4 regions of the Silvania sp. genome follow, and region 3 is predicted to be linked to each of the others. Evidence: predicted binding sites of a transcription regulator. Region 3 holds the regulator's gene; each other region holds the start of a gene.
What was found. Region 3 encodes CRP, which controls carbon source genes, mostly activating them, when cyclic AMP is high. Its sites were predicted from a motif close to ATGTGANNNNNNTCACAT; they were not measured.

Region 1 (4,213 bases), on a different contig from region 3:
TTGCCGCGCAGGGTCGCCAGCTCGTTCAGTACCTCGGCGTACAGCAGGGCGAGGCTGTCGAAGATGCAGCGCGCCAGTTCGGCGGCGCTGGCAGGCACCGGCTGCGCGCTGTCGCGACAGGCGGCCTGGATTTCAGCGCTCATGTTATCTGGATTGATAAAACGGTCGTCGTTCGGATTGATCAGGAAACGGCATGCCGGAAGGGTTTCCGTTTCACCGATCAGGGCGGCCAGGTCGCTCACGTTCTGCTCTTTCAGCACCCGCTGCAGCAGCCACAGGCCCATGATGTTTTTCAGCACCCGATAGCGGCCTTCTGCTCCGCCTTCGTTGGTGATATTGGCCGCCAGCGCATCTTCGCTGGTGTACGGGGTTTTGCTCTCAAAGCCCATCAGCGACCAGGTTCCGGAGGAGAGATACGCTGCGTCTTTGCTGGCCAGCGGCGCGGCGATCACCGCGCTGGCGGTATCGTGGCTGGCCACGGCCACTACCCGGATGGGATGACCCTGTGGGCAAATCCAGTGACCGATCACATTGCCCGGATGGGTGGGCGTGCCGAACCAACTCTGCGGTGCGCCGGTCCAGTTGAGCAGGTTCTCGTCCCAGTTATCGGAGTTAATGTTCACCAACTGAGTGGTGGTGGCGTTGGTGTACTCCCAGTTCATCTTGCCGGTCAGCCGATAGCTGAAGTAGTCCGGGATCAGCAGGGCATGGGCGACGTTTGCCACCAGCTCCGGCTGCTGTTCGACCAGCGACCGCAGCTGATACAGGGTGTTAAACGGCAGAAACTGAATGCCGCTGCGCCCGTAGATCTCCGCTTTACCGATCTGGGCTAATGCGTGCGCCATCATCCCGTCGGTACGGCTGTCGCGATAGGAGACCGGCAGGCCGACGCGGTTGCCCTGACGGTCCAGCAGCACGTAATCCACGCCCCAGGTGTCAATCCCGATGCTGTCGATGCGAATCCCTTCTTCGCACACCTTATTCAGCCCGGTGCGGATCTCCGCTTCCAGGCTATCGATATCCCAGCAGTCAAAGCCGTCCTGCTTTTGCAGGCAGTTAACAAAGCGGTGGATCTCACGCAGCGACAGCGTGCGCTGTTCGCGGTGATAGCTCGCCAGCATTACGCGGCCGCTGGATGCGCCTAAATCGACAGCCACACAATGGCGGAAAGTCATGGTCGGAGGTCCTTCTTGGAGTCATTGCTCGAAAGTGTAAGAAGGGGAACAAAAAAGCACCTTCTTGCCACTGACAGGGAATTTGTGCGGCTGGCAAGAAAGCAAAGATGAACGTGAGGGAGTTCACAATTTCTATTATTAGGGCGGATTTTGGGTGGTGTGACGGTGGCCGCATTTCCGGATCTTTGTCGATGTTTCTTAAAAAATCGACAGGGTTTGCGCCAAATGCTGTCAGAAATTTAAGGTAAGAACCGCTGCCCTTAATTACTATTTTGAGAACATTTCTCATTGGTGGTGGCCGTTATGACCGTACTGCACAGCGTGGATTTTTTCCCTTCCGGAGGCTCGCCTGTGGCGATTGAACCGCGACTGCCTCAGGCGGCATTTCCTGAGCATCACCATGATTTCCATGAAATTGTGATTGTTGAACACGGGACCGGGATCCACGTATTTAACGGTCAGCCCTATACCATCAGCGGCGGTACGGTCTGTTTTGTCCGTGACCATGACCGGCACCTGTATGAACATACCGACAACCTGTGCCTGACCAACGTGCTGTACCGTTCCCCGGATGCATTCCAGTTTTTGTCGGGTATCAACCAGCTGCTGCCGCAGGAAAAGGACGGGCACTATCCGTCGCACTGGCGGGTGAACCCCTCCACGCTGCAGCAGGTACGCCAGCTGGTCAGCCAGATGGAGCAGTCTGACGACAATACTGAAACCCATGCGCTCGCCAGCCGCGAACTGCTGTTTATGCAGCTGCTGGTCCTGCTGCGCCGCAGCAGCCTGGTGGAAGGGCTGGAGAATAACGATGCCCGGCTCAATCAGCTGATGGCCTGGCTGGAAGATCACTTCGCCGAAGAGGTGTGCTGGGAGACGCTGGCAGAGAACTTTTCGCTCTCGCTACGCACCCTGCATCGCCAGTTGAAGCAGCACACCGGGCTCACGCCCCAGCGCTATCTGAACCGCCTGCGGCTGATCAAGGCCCGCCATCTTCTGCGCCATACCGATGACAGCGTGACAGATATCGCATATCACTGTGGTTTCGGCGACAGTAACCACTTTTCCACCCTGTTTCGCCGCGAGTTCGAATGGTCCCCGCGCGACATTCGTCAGGGCCGGGATGCGTCACTTCAGTAACGCGAAGGCAATCACCGTTTTTTGACCGCAAACCGGGTAATAATGTCAGGTTGTTCACCGTTGGGGTCAGGATGTGGCAGGACAGTTAATTCTTCGCAGAGCCGATTTTTTTGCCTCTACCGCCCAGGCCGTGGCGGTAGCGGATCGCTATCCGCAAAATGTCTTTGCCGAACATACCCATGACTTTTGTGAGCTGGTGCTGGTGTGGCGCGGCAATGGCCTGCACGTCCTCAACGATCGCCCTTACCGCATCACCCGCGGGGATCTGTTTTACATCCGCGCTGAAGATAAGCACGCCTACGCCTCGGTTAACGATCTGGTGCTGCAAAACGTCATTTACTGCCCTGACCGGCTGCGGCTCAACGTTGACTGGGGGGCGAATATTCCGGGCTTTCTCGATGCCCGCGCCAACCCGCACTGGCGACTGGGCAGCAACGGCATGGCGCTGGTGCGTCCGGTGATCGCCCAGTTGGAGCAGGAGAGCCAGAAGAACGATCCCCACGCGTTCGAACTGTCTGAGCTGCTGTTTGCCCAGTTGGTGTTAACCCTGAACCGCTACCGCTTTGCCACCGATGGCCCCGCCGCCAGCGGGCAGGAGGCGTTGCTGGATAAGTTGATTACCGCGCTGGCGGGCAGCCTCAACCGCAGCTTTGTGCTGGAAAAGTTCTGTGAACAGGAGCAGTGCAGCGAGCGCGCCCTGCGCCAGCAGTTCCGTACCCAGACTGGGATGACGGTCAACCATTACCTGCGCCAGCTGCGGATCTGCCACGCGCAGTATCTGCTCCAGCACACCGAGATGATGGTCAGCGAAGTGGCGATGCAGTGCGGGTTTGAGGACAGTAACTATTTTTCGGTGGTATTTAACCGGGAGATAGGGATGACGCCGGTTCAGTGGCGTCATCGCAGTCGAAAAGCGGCGTAATCAGTTCGCCATGCCGAGGCCGACAATGTTGGCCGCAATAATGATCACCACACAGCCCAGACTCAGCACGCCCACCGGCCGGCGCCCGGCGTTATTCCACTCTTTAAGCACCAGACCCACCAGCCCGCCACACAGCACGTAGAAGCTCATGTGAAGCATCCAGCTCATGTAGTCGAACTGGGCTGGAATGCTGGCATGGCCCCAGGCATAGAAGAAGAACTGCAGATACCACATCAGGCCGCCGAGCGCCGACAGCAGCACGTTGGTGATGATCAGTGATTTAGCCAGCGAGAAATCCGCTTTTACCGACAGATCGTTCACTTTTGCCAGACGAATAAAGCAGAAACCGAGATTAACCAACGCGCCGCCGCCCATGATCACCACGTAGCTTGGCAGGGCGACGTATAGCGGATCGACCCCCAGCGCGGCCGCGGCTTCATGCATCGGTTTGGCGGCGTTCATCGCAAATGACATACCGGCCGAGAAGATGCCGCACATTACCGCCAGCACCAGACCTTTCTTCAGATTGAAGTCCGCAGCTTTGATGCCCATCTTGCGCTCTTTCAACTGACCCGCGCGCGTAACGATACCCACGCCGATCACCGCTACCAGCACGCCTAACAGCGTCATACGGCCACCTTCGGTACTGATGAGCACGTCAAAGTTACCATTCAGGATCGGCGTCATCAGGGTGCCGACAATCAGCGTAATGCCGATCGCGATGCCGATGCCCATCGACATGCCGAGATAACGCATGGTCAGACCGTAGTTGATATTACCGATGCCCCACATCGCGCCGAACATAAAGACCGGCAGCAGGGTTGAGGCGTTAAAGGAGGAGAAATAGCCCCAGAAATCGGGCAGCAGGATGGCGCTGATGGTCCAGGGCAAAATCAGCCATGACACCGTACCGCCAACGGACCACATGGTTTCCCATGACCAGTGTTTCACCTTTTTAAACGGGGCATAGAAACAG
Region 2 (4,213 bases), on a different contig from region 3:
CGAACTTGTAGTGTTCGGCCAGCGACTTCAGCATCTGGAAGTAGTAGAAGTTGCGCTTATCCCAGCCGCGAATCGCACCACCTGCCAGCGACAGTTCCGGGTTTTGGATCACGCGGTCCGGATCGAAATATTGCTGCACGCCCAGCCCGTCGCAGGTTGGACATGCGCCCGCCGGGTTGTTGAATGAGAACAGGCGCGGTTCCAGCTCACGCATGCTGTAGCCGCAAATCGGACAGGCGAAGTTAGCAGAAAACAGCAGTTCGTCCGCCTTTGGATCGTCCATATCGGCCACCACCGCGGTACCGCCGGAGAGATCCAGCGCGGTTTCGAACGACTCGGCCAGGCGCTGGGTCATGTCCTCACGCACTTTAAAGCGGTCGATAACCACTTCGATGGTGTGTTTCTTTTGCAGCTCCAGCTTTGGCGGATCCGACAGATCGCACACTTCGCCGTCGATACGGGCGCGGATATAACCCTGGCTCGCCAGATTCTCCAGCGTTTTGGCGTGCTCGCCTTTACGCTCTTTAATGATTGGCGCCAGCAGCATCAGGCGTTTGCCTTCAGGCTGCGACAGCACGTTGTCCACCATCTGGCTGACGGTTTGTGCCGCCAGCGGAACGTCGTGATCCGGGCAGCGTGGCTCACCCACGCGGGCATATAGCAGGCGCAGGTAGTCATGAATTTCAGTAATGGTCCCCACGGTGGAGCGCGGGTTATGGGACGTTGACTTCTGCTCAATGGAGATGGCAGGCGACAGACCTTCTATATGGTCGACGTCTGGCTTTTCCATCAGCGACAGGAACTGGCGCGCATAGGCAGAGAGCGATTCAACGTAGCGACGTTGCCCCTCGGCATACAGCGTGTCGAAAGCCAGTGACGATTTGCCTGAACCCGACAGCCCGGTGACGACGATCAGCTTATCGCGCGGGATGATAACGTTGATATTCTTGAGATTGTGGGTGCGGGCGCCCCGAACTTCTATCTTATCCATTCACCTTTCCCGGTAGGTAGATACACGGAATGCCTGGTTTGCTTGAAGGACAACCGGCAGAAACGATTAATTATGACACAATTTGACCTGTTTGAATATACAGTATTGGAATGCAAATTCTGATTACCTGTGCAACAATGTAACGTTCGTGAGAACTCTGGAAGATGCTTCGAAACTATCGGAGTACCACGTGGAAATGGTACACTCGCGCGTTTACACTATTAAGAAATGTTTTCAGGAGACACGATCATGGCCAGCAGAGGCGTAAACAAGGTGATTCTCGTCGGTAATCTGGGCCAGGACCCGGAAGTACGCTACATGCCGAGTGGTGGTGCAGTTGCCAACATTACGCTGGCTACTTCCGAATCCTGGCGTGATAAAGCGACCGGTGAGATGAAAGAGCAGACTGAATGGCACCGCGTTGTGCTGTTTGGCAAACTGGCAGAAGTGGCCGGTGAATATCTGCGTAAAGGTTCTCAGGTCTATATCGAAGGCCAGCTGCGTACCCGCAAATGGACCGATCAGTCCGGCGCCGAAAAATACACCACTGAAGTGGTGGTCAACGTCGGCGGCACCATGCAGATGCTGGGTGGCCGTCAGGGCGGTGGTGCACCGGCAGGCGGTGGTCAGCAGCAGCAGGGTAGCTGGGGTCAGCCTCAGCAGCCACAGGGCGGCAACCAGTTCAGCGGCGGCGCGCAGTCTCGTCCGCAGCAGCAGTCTGCTCCGGCGCAGTCTAACGAACCGCCAATGGATTTCGACGACGACATCCCGTTCTGATAACAACAGAACCTGCGTTGCGCAATAAAACAAAAACCCAGACATCGGTCTGGGTTTTTTGTTTCTGCCGTCGGGATCAGGTGTACATCATTGGCCAGTCTGGCGGCGTATGACTCATCACCTCAACCATCACTTCTTTCACGTTATGCAGGATAGTTGCTACGTCCAGCAGGGTGATACCCAGTAACCCGGTCGCGAACCAGCAGGCCGCAGCCAGGCCCAGACAGGTACTCACCACGGCCAGCGCGGCGTAATCCGCTTTACGAAATTGAATATTCAGCGTGCTGGCCAGAAACATCAGCATTGCGCTCAAAAATTCCCAGCGCGCAAGCAGAACGCCGGTGGTAATGGTTGCCATAAAACCGATCCTCAAAGATATCCGCCGCCGGGTATAGCGCGACGTTGCGCACAGGCTGTGGCAAACTGGCTATTGGCAGGCTCAAATTCACAATAATGAAACATTGTTTCTTGTTGCACAAGATGTGTGAACTATATCACGTTTGTTCTTTTATTCACCAGTAGGAGAAGCGGTAAAAACGTCCTTTTTTTGACCAGCTAAAGAGAAGGGGTATAGCAGGTCGCATTTCGTCAGCGCCAGGTGCCGTCAGACGGGGTGCCGAACGGGTAGCAGAGTGCGAACAAGAAGGGCGGAACACCGTGGCTGCGGTTGATTATTTATAAATCATGTCACGCACATACAGCTTTAAATAGCGCAAATTTTCATGATGATGTTGTATTTTTTTCACCCTACCGTTAGTTTGACTTAATCAACGATCCTCTGCCGGGTTATCTTGAAACCATCCGTTCAGAATGGATAATTATTTTACTTAATAAAAACGGAACGAATACTTTCAGTTTGGCTTACGGACAAATATTATCGCCATAACCAAATATTAGGTTATTGAGGGTAAAAGTCTGTTGCTAACTTCGCATGATTCATGCAACGTAATCACCTGTTTACCAAAGCATCCGGCCTTCATCACTACAGGCACATAAAAAGCAGGGATATAGGGCGGAAATGAATCAAAGCGCGCGGAGCAAGGTGCTGAAAATAGCGGGGGTCATCATGGTGGTTTTACTGCCTGTGATGCTTTCGCTATGGTTTGCTCAGCAACGCGCCATCAGCGAAACCAGCAGCCATCTTCGCTCATTTGCCGAACTCGCCTTAGATAAAACTGAGCTGGTTATTCAGCAGGTTGATTTAGCGCGTAACGACGCCGTAAAATATGCGGGTGATATTTGTACGCCAGCGCATCGACAATATATGTTAAATATTGTTCGCGGCCGTCTGTACATTGCTGATTTAATTTATGCGAAAGACCGCGACTTTCTTTGCTCCACGCTAAGTACTCCGCAAAACGCCTACACCATCCCCGTAGCTAATTACACTCGCCCGCCGGATGTCTCCATCTATTATTACCGCGACACGCCGTTCTACGCGGGATATAAAATGACATATATGCAGCAAGGCAATTATGTGGTGGTGGTCAATCCGCTGACTTATAGCGAAGTGATGTCGTCCGATCACTCGCTGGCGTGGGGCGTATTTGACACGGTGACCAATACTTTTTTCTCGATCAGCGAACAGGCTAACGAAAATATATTACATAAGCTCGTAGATGATGATGAAGCCATCTTCCAGCATGAGGGGCGCTTTTACACGGTGGTGCAGTCACCGAAGCGACCTATCGCCGCAATTGTCTCGACCACCAATAAGCGATTTTATGCCGCTCTCTATCATCAGGCGACGTTAACCCTGCCGCTGGGGATGTTATGCAGCATCATCATTTTATTACTGTGGTCGCGAACGCGACGCGAATTTAATTCGCCAGGGCGCTTATTACATCGCGCGTTAAATAAACGCCAGCTTTGTCTGCACTATCAACCGATTATCGACATTAAATCCAATCAGTGCGTGGGAGCAGAAGCTCTGTTGCGCTGGCCGGGCTTTAACGGGCCGGTTATGAGCCCGGTGGAATTTATTCCGCTGGCGGAAAAAGAGGGTATGAGCGAGCGCATTACGGATTACGTGGTGGAAGAGCTGTTCAGCGACCTCGGCCATTTCCTGGCCTGCAACCCTCATCTTTATATCTCGATTAACCTCTCTGCCACGGACTTCCACTCTTCACGCCTGATTGCGATGATTACCGACAAGGCCCGGCACTATTCCGTGCGCGCCCAGCAGATCAAAATCGAAGTGACGGAGCGTGGCTTTATCGACGTGCCGAAAACAACGCCGGTTATTCAGGCGTTTCGTCAGGCGGGCTATGAAGTAGCGATCGACGACTTTGGTACCGGCTATTCAAACCTGCACAACCTCTACTCGCTGAACGTCGATATCCTGAAAATCGACAAAACCTTTATCGATACGCTGACCACCAACAGCACCAGCCATCTGATCGTCGAGCACATCATTGAAATGGCACAAAGCCTGCGCTTAAAAAC
Region 3 (4,213 bases):
ATTCCGTGGCAGGATCTGGCTCCCGAAACGCTGGATAGCCTGATTGAAAGCTTTGTATTACGCGAAGGCACCGATTATGGTGAACATGAACGCTCGCTGGAGATGAAAGTCGCCGATGTTAAACAGCAGCTTAAAAGCGGTGAAGCCGTGCTGGTGTGGTCAGAACTACACGAAACGGTGAATATTATGCCTCGCGGTCAGTTTCGCGACTGATCGCCCCCTCTTTCCATTCAGGGAGTTGCTATGTCCGCCAGACATCCGGTTATTGCCGTTACAGGATCCAGTGGTGCGGGTACCACTACCACCAGCCTCGCCTTTCGCAAGATCTTCTCCCAGCTTCATCTCCGGGCAGCGGAAGTGGAAGGCGATAGCTTTCACCGCTATACCCGCCCTGAAATGGACATGGCCATTCGCAAGGCCCGTGATTTAGGCAAACACATCAGCTACTTTGGCCCGGATGCCAACGACTTTGGCCTGCTGGAGCAAACCTTTGCCGAGTATGGGCGCAGCGGTACGGGCCATGCGCGCAAGTACCTGCACACCTACGATGAAGCGGTGCCGTGGAACCAGGTACCGGGCACCTTCACACCGTGGCAGCCGCTGCCGGAACCCACCGACGTACTGTTTTATGAGGGGTTACACGGCGGGGTCGTCACGCCGCAGCACGACGTGGCGCGCCATGTTGATCTGCTGGTGGGCGTCGTGCCGATTGTCAACCTGGAGTGGATCCAGAAGCTGACGCGCGATACCAGCGAGCGCGGACACTCGCGAGAAGCGGTAATGGATTCAGTGGTGCGCTCCATGGAAGATTACATCAACTTCCTCACCCCACAGTTTTCACGCACCCACATTAACTTCCAGCGCGTGCCGACGGTGGATACCTCCAACCCGTTTGCCGCCAAAGCTATTCCTTCGCTGGATGAGAGCTTTGTGGTGATTCATTTCCGCAATCTGGAGGAGATCGATTACCCCTGGCTGCTGGCCATGCTGCAGGGTTCGTTTATCTCGCATATGAATACACTGGTGGTGCCGGGCGGGAAGATGGTGCTGGCAATGGAGCTGATCATGACGCCACTGGTTCAGCGGCTAATGGAAGGGAAGAAGATCGCCTGATTTCGTGCCCGGTGGCGCGATGTTTACCGGGCCTGAGGGTGTATTCCGGGCCCGTAGGCCGGGTACAACGCGCCGCCCGGCTTTTTACGTAAGCCCTACGCCTCGATCACTTCATACGAGTGCGTAATCTTGACTGCTTTTTCCAGCATCAGCGCCACCGAGCAGTACTTCTCAGCCGACAGGTCGACCGCACGGGACACCGCCGCATCTTTGAGCTCTTTGCCGGTTACCAGGAAGTGCAGATTGATATGGGTGAACAAACGCGGCGCTTCTTCACGACGTTCAGACGTTAGCTTCACTTCGCAGTCGGTCACATCGTGGCGCCCTTTTTGCAGGATCGATACCACGTCGATCGCACTGCATCCCCCCGCAGCCATCAGCACCACTTCCATTGGACTTGGCGCTTTGTCACCGGAGTTGCCATCCATCAAAATCTGGTGCCCGGAAGCTGACTCGCCGAGGAACGTTAACCCTTCAACCCATTTAACACGCGCTTGCATTTTATTCACTCCAGGTTTGCATTTTTCATGACAGATTACGCGCCAGTAACAATTCTGGCAACGGAAGGCGACCTGCATCAAGCTGAAGCGAGACACCAGGAGACACGCAGCAAAACCTATGCTAAAACAGTCGGGATGCTACAGTAATACATTGACGTTACACATGTATGCAGAGGACATCACACATTACAGGCTGCTAATTTTGTGACAGCCCGTTTCCCAGGTACGGGGAAGAATTCGATTGCAACCCCAGAGTAAAAGGTGCACATCCTGGCTCTGGAGATAGCTTATAACAGAGGATAACAGCGCATGGTGCTTGGCAAACCGCAAACAGACCCGACTCTCGAATGGTTCTTGTCTCATTGCCATATTCATAAGTACCCATCGAAGAGCACGCTGATTCACCAGGGTGAAAAAGCGGAAACGTTGTACTACATCGTCAAAGGCTCAGTAGCAGTGCTGATCAAAGATGAAGAAGGCAAAGAGATGATCCTCTCTTACCTGAATCAGGGAGATTTCATCGGCGAGCTGGGCTTGTTTGAAGAAGGTCAGGAGCGTAGCGCCTGGGTTCGTGCAAAAACCGCGTGTGAAGTGGCAGAGATCTCCTATAAGAAGTTCCGCCAGCTGATCCAGGTTAACCCGGATATCCTGATGCGTCTCTCTTCGCAGATGGCTCGCCGTCTGCAGGTCACGTCGGAGAAAGTGGGTAACCTCGCCTTCCTGGACGTTACCGGCCGCATCGCTCAGACCCTGCTGAACCTGGCGAAACAGCCCGATGCCATGACCCACCCGGACGGAATGCAAATTAAAATCACCCGTCAGGAAATCGGTCAGATCGTCGGATGTTCTCGTGAGACAGTGGGTCGTATCCTGAAAATGCTGGAAGATCAAAACCTGATCTCCGCCCACGGTAAAACTATCGTGGTCTACGGAACGCGTTAATTCCGTGCAAACGGCGTGACATCGCAAGGTGGCACGCCGTTTTTGTCTCTCTCACCCATGTGGCGCAGACTCATCTATCACCCGGAAGTTAACTACGCACTGCGGCAAACCCTGGTGCTATGTCTCCCTGTGGCTGTGGGTTTGATCCTGGGCTATCTGCAACAAGGTCTGCTCTTTTCGCTCGTTCCGGCCTGCTGCAATATCGCCGGTCTCGATACCCCGCATAAACGCTTTTTCAAGCGCCTGATTGTCGGCGGGTCGCTGTTTGCTGGCTGTAGCCTGGCCGTACAGCTGTTACTGGCGCAGGATATCCCGCTACCGCTAATTCTGACCGTACTGGCGATGACCCTGGGCGTAACAGCGGAATTAAGCTCGTTGCACGCACGTCTGCTGCCCGCCTCGCTGATTGCCGCCATCTTTACCCTGAGCCTGGCGGGGAACATGCCGATCTGGGCGCCGCTTCTGATCTATGCCCTGGGCACCCTGTGGTACGGGCTGTTTAACTGGTTCTGGTTCTGGTTGTGGCGCGAACAACCGCTGCGTGAATCGCTGAGTTTGCTCTATCAACAGCTTGCCGATTATTGCGAAGCAAAATATACCCTGCTGACGCAACACACCGATCCCGAAAAATCGTTACCTCCCCTGCTGGCCCGCCAGCAGAAGGTCGTGGATCTGATTAGCCAGTGCTATCAGCAGCTGCACATGCTGGCAGCCAATAAAAATCATGAATATAAACGCCTGCTGCGCACCTTCCAGGTGGGACTCGATCTGCAGGAGCATATCTCCGTCAGTCTGCATCACCCGCACGAGGTGCAAAAGCTGGTCGAGCGCAGCCATGCGGAATCGGTACTGCGCTGGAATGCCCGGACGGTTGCCGCACGACTGCGCGTGCTGGCGGACGATATTTTGTATCACCGCTACCCTACCCGTTTCACCATGGATAAGCAGCTTGGTGCGCTGGAGAAAATCGCCCGTCAGCATCCGGATAACCCGGTAGGCCAGTTCTGTGCATGGCACTTCAGCCGCATTGCCCGCGTGCTGCGAACCCAGCGCCCACTCTATCCACGCGACCTGATGGCAGATAAGCAGAAACGCCTGCCGCTGATCCCGGCCCTGAGAAGCTATCTTTCGCTGAAATCCGCCGCCCTGCGCAACGCCGCACGCATCAGCGTGATGCTGAGTATCGCCAGCCTGATGGGCGTTGCCCTGCATCTGCCAAAACCCTACTGGATCCTGATGACAGTGCTGTTCGTAACCCAGAACGGCTATGGCGCCACACGGGTACGCATCCTCCATCGGGCGGGCGGCACACTGGCAGGGCTGATTATTGCGGGTATCGCCCTGCACTTCCACGTGGCGGAAGGTTTTACGCTGACGGGGATGTTGGTGATTACGCTGGTGAGTTACCTGTTTATTCGCAAGAACTATGGCTGGGCGATGGTGGGCTTCACGGTCACGGCGGTGTATACCCTGCAGCTGCTCACCCTGAATGGCGATCAGTATATTTTCGCCAGGCTGGTCGATACCCTGATTGGCTGCCTGATTGCCTTTGGCGGGATGGTGTGGCTGTGGCCGCAGTGGCAAAGCGGGCTATTGCGTCAGAACGCCCACGATGCGCTGGAAGCGGATCAGGAGGCTATCCGGCTGATCCTCAGTGA
Region 4 (4,213 bases), on a different contig from region 3:
TTGGCCGCGCGCTGGGCGATCTGCAGTCGCCGGAGTGGGTAGGGGAAGAGTGCGCAAAACGCACATTGTCCCGTCTCGCGCCGCGAAAACTGTCTACCATGAAAGCACCGGTTATTTTTGCCAATGAAGTGGCGACCGGGCTGTTTGGCCATCTGGTCGGCGCAATTGCGGGCGGTGCGGTTTACCGAAAATCGACCTTCCTGCTCGACGCGCTGGGCACGCAGATCCTGCCGGAATGGCTGACCATTGAAGAGCATCCGCACCTGCTGAAAGGGCTGGCCTCAACGCCGTTCGACAGCGAAGGCGTGCGCACCGAGCGTCGTGACATTATCAAGGACGGCATTCTGACCCAGTGGCTGCTGACCAGCTATTCCGCACGCAAGCTGGGACTGCAAAGCACCGGTCACGCGGGCGGCATCCACAACTGGCGCATTCCTGGCCGTGGCCTGAGCTTTGAGCAGATGCTGAAAGAGATGGGCACCGGGCTGGTGGTGACCGAGCTGATGGGGCAGGGCGTCAGCGGCGTGACCGGCGACTACTCCCGCGGCGCGTCCGGCTTCTGGGTAGAAAACGGTGAAATTCAGTATCCGGTGAGCGAAATTACCATCGCCGGCAACTTAAAAGATATGTGGCGCAATATCGTGACCGTCGGCAACGATATTGAGACCCGTAGCAATATTCAGTGTGGTTCAGTGCTGTTACCGGAGATGAAGATCGCCGGCCAGTAACATTCAAGCGCACTCCGGTGCGCTTTTTTTTCATAATAAAAAAGGAAGTGAGCAATGCGTAAAAACCTGTTAGCTATCCTCGCGGCGTCATCGCTGGTGCTGAGTTCGTCGGTATTTGCTGCCGATCTGGAAGACAATATGCACACCCTCAGCGATAACCTGAAGGTGGTGCAGAAAACGGATAATGCGGATGAGATGAAATCTGCCTTAACCAAAATGCGGACCGCAGCGCTGGATGCGCAAAAGGATACCCCGCCGAAGCTGGAAGGTAAGGCTGCTGACAGCGCGGAGATGAAAGACTATCGTCACGGTTTTGACGTACTGGTCGGCCAAATTGATGGTGCTCTGAAGCTTGCCAGCGAAGGCAAAGTGAAAGAAGCCCAGGCCGCGGCTGATGGATTCGTCGCCACGCGCAACGAAAACCACAAAAAGTTCCGCTAGTCTCACCCGACATCATCAACGGGGGCGTCATGCCCCCGTTTTGTTTGCTGCAACGTAATAAGAAAACCTTATCCACATCACATTTCTGTGCCTCCGTTGGTCAACGATTCCACTTTACCTCCCCTTCATTTGCCGCCGAATAGCGTGATATTCATCACGTAAAGCCAGCTGATAATACATATTCAGCGCAATAATGTGGCACAGATCACTGGCACCGCCTCCCTTTCCACTTCGAAGTGGAAAACAACTCGCTACAAACTATTAACCTCCAGCGTTAGTTTTATTCCAGAGCCATTAACGGGATAAGACCAGTGATTAACGGAACGGTAATAAACGACGTTGGAGACCAGGCGGCGCAAACGGAACAGCTTGCCGACACCATGCTGAAGCAGGTTTTTGCCCTGCTGGGCGACCACCACATCCTCCCCAATGCCGTTCAGGAACAAATGCTGACCTCCCACGTTCGGGCGATGGCGCACCGGTCGGTGACCGGCGAGCCGTTACCGGAGGTCGAAGCGGATCTGTTTGACGAAATTTCACCTGATTCAATGTCGTTGGCCCGCGAAGTGGTGGCCCAGTTTGGCAATCTTCCTGATGAAGAGGCCTGGCTGCTCTCCGTTCACTTCGAAGTCGCGAAAGATAACCTTTAAGGAGCACAAGATGGAACAGATTACAGTCGTGATTGGCGATCGCCTGGGTAAAGGGCAGAAAGTGGCCGCAGGCGTTGAAAAAGCGGGCGGCCGTGCGGTGGTGGTACCGGGCGTGGCGGCAGACATGAAGCTGGGTGACGTGATGAAAGCCGAAAACGCCACCTTCGGTATCTCCTTCTGCGGCAGCGGCGGCGCGGGTGCAATCACCGCCCAGACGAAGCACGGCTACAAAGCGAAATACGGTATGCGTTCCGTGGAAGAGGGCGTCACAGCCATCAACGAAGGCAACAACGTGCTCGGGTTTGGTTTTATGGACAAAGAAGAGCTGGGCGAGCGTCTGGTGCTGGCGTGGCAGAAGAAGTACGGCGCATAAGCATGAAAGAACAATTCACCACCAGGGTGAGAGTGAGCGGCAAAGGCGAGGCGAAAGCCCGCGCCTTTGCTGACGCACTGAACCACGTACAGGCTGAGGTGATGAAAGCCTCGCCCCATATCCTACTGCGCATAGAGCCACAGGACGTGCAGGTTATTCATGCGCGAGAAGCGGTACGCAAAGAGGCATTTTTGTTTTTCTTTTTGCGCCGGGAAAGACGCACCTACAGCGTGGAGCTGGACGTGACCGTCAACGTGACCGCCATCAACCTTGATAAGGTCGATTTTGTCACGCAACGCTGAAATGACTAAAAGGGCAGACAGATGTTCCTGATAATTTTAATAAAATCGCTCATCATCGGCGGCCTGGTTGGCGTCGGTGTGGGTGCCGGGGCTGCACGCATGTTTCATGCGCCTACCACACAAGGTATGGGCGCGTTTCGTACATTGGGGGAGCTGAACTCCTGTGAAGGCGATCCGGCTTCTCACTTCTCCTTCGGTCTGGGATTCTTCTTTAACGCCTGGGCCTCGTCGGTGGCGGCGGGTGCGTTCACCCAGGACGTGGACCATCGCATCATCCCTAACTGGGGTGCCGCGGCACTGATGCTGAAAAACCGCAACGTCGGCGAGACGCTGCACGATCCGAAGAAAATGGCCATCGCCTGCGGCGTGATCGGCATGCTGGTGGTCACTTTCCTGAATCTGACAGCCTCCTCGGTGCCAGCAGCACTGCAGGTGACGGCCGTGAAGGTGCTGGTTCCGGCGGCGAATCTGCTGGTTAACACGGTGATGCCGGTGATCTTCTGGCTGGCGGCGATTGACGCAGGCAAAAAATCGGGCTTCTGGGCCACCGTGTTTGGCGGCGCAGCGCAGCTGATTATGGGTAACGCCGTGCCGGGTCTGGTGCTGGGCATTCTGATCGGCAAAGGCGTGGAAGAGAGCGGCTGGAACCGCATCACCAAAGTGATGATGGGCGCCATCGTGGTGCTGTTCGTCCTGAGCGGCTTCTTCCGCGGCTTCGACATGAAGATGATCGAATCCTTCCATCTGACCGTGCCGAACTGGCTCGACATGATCCATAACTCGCTCAGCGGCAAGTAACAGGAGCCTCGCAATGGAACAGAATAAAGGTTTTTGGTATGCCGACTGGTCGTTCCCGATCTTCGTTGGCCTGCTCTCTTCCGGCGTGTTCGCCGGGACGCACATGTACTACCTGTACGGCATCGGCGCGTTTAACGAAGTGGCCTTCGTGGCGATGCTGAAAGCCGGTATCGACACCGGTGTGTACGGCGCGGTGGCGGCCTTTGGTGCCAGCTTCCTGTTTGCACGCATTATCGAAGGCTCGCTGGTAGGGATCCTCGATATCGGCGGGGCCATCCAGACCGGGGTCGGCCTTGGGGTTCCGGCGCTGCTGCTGGGGGCGGGCATTGTCTTCCCGGTGGCCAACTTCGCGGCCTCGTTAGTGACCGGCCTGGTGATTGGTCTGGCGATTGGCTACCTGATCATTCTGGCGCGTAAGTTCACCATCAACCAGAGCGACTCCACCTACGGGGCAGACGTGATGATGGGGGCCGGTAACGCCTCCGGCCGCTTCCTCGGGCCACTGATTATCCTCAGCGCGATGACCGCCTCGATTCCTATCGGCATCGGTTCGCTGGTGGGTGCCCTGCTGTTCTACCTCTGGCAGAAGCCGATTACCGGCGGCGCGATCCTTGGGGCGATGATCCTCGGTTCGCTGTTCCCGGTGGCGATCTAATCTCAACGGGCGCTTCGGCGCCCGCTTCAACAGGAGAGTTGTATGTTTGATTTACTCCTGCGCCGTGCGCGCCTCACCGACGATACCCTGACCGATATCGCCATTCAGGACGGGAAGATTGCGGCGGTTGGCGACATCACCGATCCCGCACATCGCACCGTTGAGCTGAACGGGGAAACGTACGTCAGCGCAGGCTGGATTGATTCCCACGTCCACTGCTACCCGAACTCCCCCATCTACTTTGATGAGCCGGACAGCGTCGGTAT

Region 1: the regulator CRP is predicted to act here: its motif matches at 1,333-1,350, upstream of rhaS (HTH-type transcriptional activator RhaS).
Region 2: the regulator CRP is predicted to act here: its motif matches at 2,251-2,268, upstream of ACRDD5_RS01805 (YjcB family protein).
Region 4: the regulator CRP is predicted to act here: its motif matches at 1,363-1,380, upstream of ACRDD5_RS19780 (glycine dehydrogenase).

Annotation. Positions count from the first base shown of each region.
Region 1 is NZ_JBOGBT010000106.1:24,615-28,827, forward strand. Features, by position in the region: gene rhaB (rhamnulokinase) at 1-1,175, opposite strand, end outside; gene rhaS (HTH-type transcriptional activator RhaS) at 1,479-2,315, shown strand; gene rhaR (HTH-type transcriptional activator RhaR) at 2,389-3,237, shown strand; gene rhaT (L-rhamnose/proton symporter RhaT) at 3,238-4,213, opposite strand, start outside.
Region 2 is NZ_JBOGBT010000011.1:51,647-55,859, forward strand. Features, by position in the region: gene uvrA (excinuclease ABC subunit UvrA) at 1-991, opposite strand, end outside; gene ssb1 (single-stranded DNA-binding protein SSB1) at 1,241-1,768, shown strand; gene ACRDD5_RS01805 (YjcB family protein) at 1,845-2,126, opposite strand; gene ACRDD5_RS01810 (EAL domain-containing protein) at 2,787-4,213, shown strand, end outside.
Region 3 is NZ_JBOGBT010000108.1:70,550-74,762, reverse strand. Features, by position in the region: gene ACRDD5_RS21650 (YheU family protein) at 1-213, shown strand, start outside; gene ACRDD5_RS21645 (phosphoribulokinase) at 244-1,113, shown strand; gene ACRDD5_RS21640 (OsmC family protein) at 1,209-1,613, opposite strand; gene crp (cAMP-activated global transcriptional regulator CRP) at 1,923-2,555, shown strand; gene ACRDD5_RS21630 (YccS/YhfK family putative transporter) at 2,613-4,213, shown strand, end outside.
Region 4 is NZ_JBOGBT010000101.1:22,152-26,364, reverse strand. Features, by position in the region: gene pmbA (metalloprotease PmbA) at 1-728, shown strand, start outside; gene cybC (cytochrome b562) at 783-1,169, shown strand; gene ACRDD5_RS19780 (glycine dehydrogenase) at 1,481-1,819, shown strand; gene ACRDD5_RS19775 (SFCGS family glycine-rich protein) at 1,830-2,192, shown strand; gene ACRDD5_RS19770 (DUF4312 family protein) at 2,195-2,494, shown strand; gene ACRDD5_RS19765 (DUF4311 domain-containing protein) at 2,516-3,292, shown strand; gene ACRDD5_RS19760 (DUF4310 family protein) at 3,306-3,947, shown strand; gene ACRDD5_RS19755 (amidohydrolase/deacetylase family metallohydrolase) at 3,990-4,213, shown strand, end outside.